One region of the Streptomyces sp. NPDC127119 genome, then DNA from elsewhere that is predicted to be linked to it. Evidence: riboswitches for the same ligand, from Rfam matches in the RefSeq annotation. Region 1 holds a riboswitch; the other holds the start of a gene.
What was found. A riboswitch is a leader RNA that binds a small molecule or an ion and turns the genes downstream of it on or off. The one in region 1 is predicted to bind glycine.

Region 1 (4,064 bases):
TGGAGCGACACGTTGTCGTAGCCCGTCACCTCGGCGAGGCGCTCCTCCAGCTCACGGATGAGCGTGAGGTAGCCCTGGGCCTGCTCGGCGGGCGCGAAGGGGTGCAGTTGCCCGAACTCGGGCCAGGTGACCGGCTCCATCTCGGTGGTCGCGTTGAGCTTCATGGTGCACGAGCCGAGCGGGATCATGCCGCGGTCGAGCGCGTAGTCGCGGTCGGCGAGACGGCGCAGGTAGCGCAGCATCGCGGTCTCCGAGCGGTACTGGTGGAAGACCGGGTGCGTGAGGTACTCGTCGGTGCGCAGCAGCGGGGCAGGCAGCGTGTCCTCGGCGGTCCCGTCGAGCGCGGCCACATCGCCGTCGACACCGAACGCCGACCAGACGACGCCCAGTTGGGCCCGCGTGGTCGTCTCGTCGCAGGACAGGGAGAGGTGGTCCGCGTCCACCAGGTGGAGGTTGACCCCGCCCTGGCGGGCGGCGGCGAGCACCTCGGCCGCCCGGCCCGGCACCCGCACGGTGAGGGTGTCGAAGTACGCCTCGTGGACGACCTCGACCCCGCCCGCCCGCAGACCGGCGGCGAGGATCGTGGCGTAACGGTGGGTACGCCGGGCGATGCCCTTCAGCCCCTCGGGGCCGTGGTAGACGGCGTACATCCCCGCCATCACCGCGAGCAGCACCTGAGCCGTGCAGATGTTGCTGGTCGCCTTCTCCCGGCGGATGTGCTGCTCACGCGTCTGCAGGGCCAGGCGGTACGCCTTGTTGCCGTCCGCGTCCACGGAGACACCGACGAGCCGGCCGGGCAGGCTGCGCGCGAACTTCTCCCGTACGGCCATGTATCCGGCGTGCGGCCCGCCGAAGCCCATCGGCACACCGAAGCGCTGTGTCGTACCGACAGCGATGTCGGCGCCCAGCTCGCCGGGCGAGGTGAGCAGCGTCAGGGCGAGCAGGTCGGCGGCGACGGTGACGACCGCGCCCAGCTCGTGCGCCTGCTCGACGACGGGCCCCAGGTCCCGCACGGCACCGGAGGCACCGGGGTACTGCAGGAGTACGCCGTTGATCTCACGCTCGGCGAGCTCCGCGGGGATGCCGTCGCCGAGGTCGGCGACGACGACCTCGACGCCGGTGGGCTCGGCGCGGGTCTGTATCACCGCGATCGTCTGCGGCATGGTGTCCGCGTCGATCAGGAAGAGGCCCTTCTTGTTCTTCCCCATGCGCCGCGACAGCGCCATGGCTTCGGCGGCGGCCGTGCCCTCGTCGAGCAGCGAGGCCCCGGAGGTCGGCAGTCCGGTCAGCTCGGCCACCACGGTCTGGAAGTTCAGCAGGGCTTCCAGCCGCCCTTGCGAGATCTCCGGCTGATACGGCGTGTAGGCCGTGTACCAGGCCGGACTCTCCATCACGTTGCGCAGGATGACGGGCGGTGTGAACGTCCCGTAGTAACCGAGCCCGATCATCGAGTCCAGCACCTGGTTGCGATCCGCGAGGGAACGCAACTCGGCCTGTACCTCGGCCTCGGTGCGGGCGCCCGGCAGTTCGAGCGCGTCGGCGTTCTTGATCACATCCGGCACCGCGGCGGCCGTCAGCTCGTCGAGCGAGCCGTACCCCACCTGCGCGAGCATCTTGGCGCGGGCCTCGGAGTCGGGCCCGATGTGACGCTGCTCGAAGGGGATTCCCTGTTCGAGCTCGGAGAGCGGAATACGTTGGACGGTCATTGCGGAGGCCTCCTGGTCTGACGACCTTCGAGGGGCACCACTGTGTGGGTGCCCGAACGGCCTCCCCCTCTGTCATCTCAACCTGAGAGCTTCACCGGCCCGCCATGAAGGCACGCCGGCTTTCACCGTCGGTGAGAGCGGAGCCCGTCGAATACTCGAACACCCCTCTGCTTTCCAGAGTGACCTCGTCCATGCGGTACGTGTGCCTGAGAGATTCCGGGGAGGATTTGCTCCTTCGGCGCCTCCGATGAAGCCTGGAGGACTCTCCCGCACGGGGTCAGCAGCCGTCGCCCAGCCTACCAGCGGGGTTCCCTCAAGTGGCCGCCCACCTCAAAGTGCTCTTTCGTAGTGCTTACGGATGAGTTGCGAGCAGCTGGAGGGCCCGTGCAGACCGACATCGATCCGCGCAACCTGATAGGCCGCAAGGCGTTCGACCGCAACGGCACGAGGATCGGCACCGTGGACGAGGTCTACCTCGACGACGCGACCGGCGCACCGGAGTGGGCGGCGATACGCACCGGGCTGTTCAGCCGGGACGCCTTCGTCCCCCTGGAGCCCAGCGAAGTGATCGCCGAGTCCCTGCACGTCCCCTTCGAACGCTCCCTGATCAAGGACGCCCCCGACTTCGGCGTGGGCCGCCACCTCTCCCCCGAACAGGAACTACAGCTCTACCACCACTACGGCCTGGACGTATCCCCAGCACCCCCCTTCCCAGACCGAGACTTCGGCCACCTGGCCAACACGGACGACCCCACCTGAAACCCGCTCCCAGTTCTTCAGGGTCACGGGCAACGACGCAATCCCGTGGCTCTCCAGGGGCGCGGAGAACGGCGCAGTCTTCTGATTCTTCAGAGGCGCGGGGTACGGCGCAGTCTTCTGGCACTTCAGGGGCGCGGGGAACGGCGCAATCTTTTGCCTTGACGGGGCCGCAGGCAACGACGCGGTCCCGCCCACTCAGGGGCGCGGGGAACGGCGCGGCCAGCCACAACGAACCCGCACCCTCACAACGCACCCCCACCCCCCGAACCCCCCGCAGGCCCCACAGGCAACCCCTCAACCAAAGGCAACGGCTCCGCCGACTCCAACCCGGGATCGTCAACCCGAAACGTCTTCACCCGCCCCGGCACGGACCCCGGCGTCTCGAACCGCACAGTCACCCTCCCCAGCCCACTCCCCTGCACCCACCCGTGCCCGAACTCGACATGCCGAACATCGTGCCCCGCCCGCCACACCCGCTCCGCGGGCCCAGCATCCGCGGACTCCTCGACGCCGACACCGACACCGACGGCGACCGCCCGGGCCTCCTCCGGCAGCTCCCCAGACGCCACCTCCTCCACCCCCGCGGCAGCGGCCTGCGCCTGCGCGAAAAGATCCTCCTGCGTGTAGTCGGCAAGCCCGGTCACCCCGACCCCCAGCAACCGCACACCCCCCGTGGTGTCCACCGCCTCCAGCAGCCGCGCGGCAGCCTCCCGCACCACCCCGGGATCGTCCGTGGGCCCCCGCAACGTCTCGGACCGCGTCAGCGTCGAGAAGTCGTACCGCCGCACCTTCAGCACGATGGTCCGCCCGGACAGATGCGCCCCCCGCAGCCGCTGAACGCACCGGTCCGCAAGCCGCTGCACCTCCATGCGCACCCGCACCCGGTCGTGGATGTCCACGTCGTACGTGTCCTCGACGGAGACCGACTTGGTGTCCCGTTCGGCCACCACGGGCCGCTCGTCGCGCGCCAGCGCCATCGCGTACAGACCGAGTCCATGGGCCTTCCCCAGGAGCCGTACGAGCTCGTCCTCGCCCGCCTCCGCGATCTCCCCGACCGTGCTGATCCCGCCCCGCCGCAGATGGTCGCCGGTGGCGGGCCCCACCCCCGGCAGGATGCGGACCGGCATGGGCGCGAGCAACGCCCGCTCGGTGCCCGGCTCGATGAGCACGAGCCCGTCCGGCTTGGCCTGCTCGGAGGCGATCTTCGCGAGCATCTTGCAGGCCGCGAGCCCCACGGATCCGGTCAACCCCGTGACGGCCCGGATGTCGTCGCGCAGCTTCCGACCGGCCAGCAGCGCCGACCGCTCGTCCCAGGCCGTCTCTCCGGCCTCCAGATCGACGAACGCCTCGTCCAGGCTCAACGGCTCCACGAGCGGCGACAGCTCCCGCAGCAGCCCCATCACCTGCTCGCTGATCTGCCGGTAGAGGCCGAAGCGCGGTACGAGATACGCGGCGTTCGGCGCCAGACGGCGGGCCTGCGCCATGGGCATCGCCGAATGCACCCCGAAGACCCGCGCCTCGTACGAACAGGTGGAGACCACACCACGCGGTCCGAGGCCGCCCACGATGACCGCTTTCCCGCGCAGGCTCGGCTTGGAC
Region 2 (4,064 bases), on a different contig from region 1:
TGATCCCGCCGCGGGGCCCGCCGAGCGTCTTGTGCGTGGTGGAGGTGACCACGTCCGCGTACTCCACCGGGTTCGGGTGGAGGCCGGCCGCGACGAGGCCCGCGAAGTGCGCCATGTCGACCCACAGGTGGGCCTCGACCTCGTCCGCGATGCGGCGGAACTCGGCGAAGTCCAGCTGCCGGGGGTACGCCGACCAGCCCGCGATGATCACCTTGGGGCGGTTCTCCTTGGCGAGCCGCTCGACCTCGGCCATGTCGACCAGGCCGGCGTCGTCCACGTGGTACGCGACCACGTTGAACTGCTTGCCGGAGAAGTTCAGCCGCATCCCGTGGGTCAGGTGACCGCCGTGGGCGAGGTCCAGGCCGAGGATGGTGTCGCCGGGCTGGGCCAGCGCGAAGAGCGCGGCCTGGTTGGCGGAGGCGCCCGAGTGCGGCTGCACGTTGGCGTACTCGGCGCCGAACAGCTCCTTGACCCGGTCGATCGCGATCTGCTCGGCGACGTCGACGTGCTCGCAGCCGCCGTAGTAGCGGCGGCCGGGGTAGCCCTCGGCGTACTTGTTGGTGAGGACCGAGCCCTGGGCCTCCATGACCGCGACCGGGGCGAAGTTCTCCGAGGCGATCATCTCAAGGGTGGACTGCTGACGGTTCAGCTCGGCGTCGAGGGCGGCGGCGACGTCCGGGTCGAGTTCGTGCAGGGGCGTGTTCAGAAGCGACATCGGTCTGGGGTCCTTAGCGAGGAGCCGGAATCAGGAGCCGGAGAATTCGGTGTACTCGGCGGCGGAGAGCAGGTCCTTCGGCTCGTCCGTCACCCGTACCTTGAAGAGCCAGCCACCCTCGAAGGGAGCGGTGTTCACCAGCGCGGGGTCGTCCACGACATCCTGGTTGGTCTCGGTGATCTCACCGGTGACGGGTGAGTACAGGTCGCTCACCGACTTGGTCGACTCCAGCTCGCCGCAGGTCTCGCCCGCGGTCACCGCGGCACCGACCTCGGGGAGCTGGACGTACACCACGTCGCCGAGCGCGTTGGCCGCGTGCTCCGTGATGCCGACCGTCGAGACGCCGTCCTCGGCGCCCGACAGCCACTCGTGCTCCTTGCTGTAGCGCAGCTCTTGGGGGTTGCTCATGGCGTGAATTCTCCTGTACGCGGGTGAGTGCTGATGCAGGGGGAGTACGGGTGAGCTGGGCGGATGTGCCCAGGATCACGTGTGGCGCCTGCGGGCCGGCGTCACGTGCGGCGCCTGCGGACGGACGTCACGTGCGGTGCTTGCGAACCAGTGTCACTTCTGGCGCTTGTAGAACGGCAGTGCCACGACCTCGTACGGTTCGTGGCTGCCCCGGATGTCCACGCCGACACCGGCGGTGCCGGGCGCGGAGTGCTCCGCGTCGACGTACGCCATCGCGATCGGCCGGCCGAGCGTCGGGGAGGGCGCGCCGGAGGTGACCTCGCCGATCACCTTGCCGCCGGCGACGACGGGGTAGCCGGCGCGCGGGACGCGGCGGCCCTCGGCGGCCAGCCCGACCAGGACGCGCGGAGGCGTCGACTCGGCGCGGGCGGCGGCCTCGGACAGCGCCTCGCGGCCCACGAAGTCGCCCTCCTTCTCGAACTTCACGACCCGGCCGAGCCCCGCGTCGAACGGCGTGAGCGAGGTGCTCAGCTCGTGCCCGTACAGCGGCATGCCCGCCTCCAGGCGCAGGGTGTCGCGGCAGGAGAGCCCGCAGGGGGCGAGTCCGGCCGCGGCTCCCGCGTCGGTCAGCGCCTGCCACAGCTTCTCGGCGTCGGCCGGGGCCACGAACAGCTCGAAGCCGTCCTCGCCGGTGTAGCCGGTGCGCGCGATCAGCGCGGGGACGCCCGCGACCGTGCCGGGCAGGCCCGCGTAGTACTTCAGGCCGTCCAGGTCGGCGTCGGTGAGGGACTTCAGGATGCCGGGGGACTCGGGGCCCTGGATCGCGAGCAGCGCGTACGCGTCCCGGTCGTCGCGGACCTCGGCGTCGAAGCCCTCGGCGCGCTCCGTAAGGGCGTCCAGGACCACCTGGGCGTTGGAGGCGTTGGCCACGACCATGTACTCGGTGTCGGCGAGGCGGTAGACGATCAGGTCGTCGAGGATGCCGCCGTCCGCCCGGCAGATCATCGTGTAGCGGGCCCGGCCGGTCTTCACCCCGCCGATGTTGCCGACCAGCGCGAAGTCCAGCAGCGCGGCGGCCTGCGGTCCGCTCACGGTGATCTCGCCCATGTGCGAGAGGTCGAAGAGCCCGGCCCGGGTCCGCACGGCGAGGTGCTCGTCGCGCTCGGAGCCGTACCGCAGGGGCATGTCCCAGCCCGCGAAGTCGGTCATGGTCGCGCCCAGCGAGCGATGCAGGGCATCGAGGGCGGTGCGGCGGGGTTCGACGGGGGTGTTGCTGCTCATCGGCGGGGCTCCCAAGGCATGACGGCGAGGTCGTTCCTCCCCATCTGTCATCGGAACCTGAGAGGTTCGCCGTGACCACCGCCGAACACGGGGGTCACTGACTTGCACCTTGGGTGGGGCCTACGCCCTGACGGTCAGGGGCGGCCCGCTTTTCAGATGTGCCTCGTCCGTGCGGTATCGGGGGCCTGAGAGATTCAAGGGAGGGACTTGCTCCTTCGGCGCCCGGGCACTCGTACACCTGCGTGTACGTGTTTCCCGGAACTCTCCCGCGCGGATTCAAGCGGCCGGTATGCAGTTGGCGGGCACATCATTGCACGCCCCCGGCTCCGGCAGGGGGCTGCACGGGGTCAGGACGGGGTGGCCAGGGTGTTCACAGTGATCTGTGACGGGGCTGTGGCAGGACAAGAACAGAAACAGGGGGACCAGCGCATTACCTTCTCTTTACACTCGACGGAGATGGGTCTGCCGACCCCATGGGGAGGACGATCAGGGTGAACAGGACCACGGCGTACGCGACCAGTTCGGGCATCGCGCTGCCCAAGCAGCCACCTGCGCCGGCCAGGGAGGCGTGCGACCCGCTGGTGACCCCCGTCGTCCGCGACCTGCGGGCGCGCTCGGGCCACAGCCCGCACGGTCTGCGCTTCGGGGCGGCCGATCTGGTGGTGGTCACGGGCCTGCCGGGCAGCGGCAAATCGACCCTGATGCGCCGGGCGGTGACCGGCCGCCTCATCGACTCCCAGGACACCCGCGACCGCTGGGACGAGCGCCTGGCCCGTTTCCTGCCGTACGCGGTCTACCGGCCCCTCGTCCGCGCCGCGCACTACGCGGGCCTGCGCCGGGCCCTGCGCTCCGGGGAGGGCGTCGTCGTCCACGACTGCGGTACGCAGGCCTGGGTGCGCGACTGGCTCGCCCGCGACGCCCGCCGCCGCGGCGGCACCCTGCACCTGCTGCTCCTCGACGTCGACCCCGGCACGGCCCTCGACGGTCAGCGCGAACGCGGCCGTGGCGTCTCGCGGTACGCGTTCGCGCGCCACCGCGGCGCGGTCGCCCGGCTGCTGCGCTCGGTGGAGAAGGGCGACCTCCCCGACGGCTGCGGTTCCGCGGTGCTCGTCGACCGTGCCGCGGCGGACGTGCTGCGCCGCATCGATTTCGGCGACTGAGGACGACTAACCTCGGCCATCGCACACGGCGGTTGGAGCAGGCGGTAGAGATGGATTTCCCGGCACAGGACATTCCGGCACACGCGCACCCCCACATGGGCTGGCCCGGCAACGAGGTGGAGGAGGTGCTCGCCGCCTCCCTGGGGCTCCCTCCGTCGCCCTCGACGGGGGCCCGGATCGTGGAGACCCTCGGGCGCAGCTTCATCTGGGTGCCGCTGCCCGAGGGCGGCGGCCCGCACAGCGGCCCGCTCGACCTGCCCACGATGGAGCTGGCCGGGCAGGCGTACGTGCCGGTCTTCACCTCGGAGCAGCAGTTCCGCCAGGTCGTCGGTGACCACATGGCGTACACGGTGGCGCCCGCCGTGGAGTTCGCGCGCGGTCTGCCGCCCCAGGCCGGCATCGTCCTGAACCCGGACGGCACGGTCGGGATACCGTTGCCCCCGGCCGCCGTCGCCGAACTGTGCCGGGTGGGCCGGACCGAACTGGACGGACCCGCGAGC

Region 2: linked by a shared signal. The riboswitch ahead of gcvT (glycine cleavage system aminomethyltransferase GcvT) and the one ahead of gcvP (aminomethyl-transferring glycine dehydrogenase) in region 1 are both predicted to bind glycine.

What each region holds. Positions count from the first base shown of each region.
Region 1 covers NZ_JBHXTO010000124.1:14,966-19,029, forward strand. The annotation lists gene gcvP (aminomethyl-transferring glycine dehydrogenase) at 1-1,706, opposite strand, end outside; glycine riboswitch at 1,891-1,986, opposite strand; gene ACFVH5_RS34705 (PRC-barrel domain-containing protein) at 2,091-2,465, shown strand; gene ACFVH5_RS34710 (DNA polymerase IV) at 2,708-4,064, opposite strand, start outside.
Region 2 covers NZ_JBHXTO010000046.1:51,674-55,737, reverse strand. The annotation lists gene glyA (serine hydroxymethyltransferase) at 1-715, opposite strand, end outside; gene gcvH (glycine cleavage system protein GcvH) at 746-1,123, opposite strand; gene gcvT (glycine cleavage system aminomethyltransferase GcvT) at 1,277-2,404, opposite strand; glycine riboswitch at 2,567-2,683, opposite strand; gene ACFVH5_RS21050 (AAA family ATPase) at 2,878-3,564, shown strand; gene ACFVH5_RS21045 (enhanced serine sensitivity protein SseB) at 3,615-4,064, shown strand, end outside.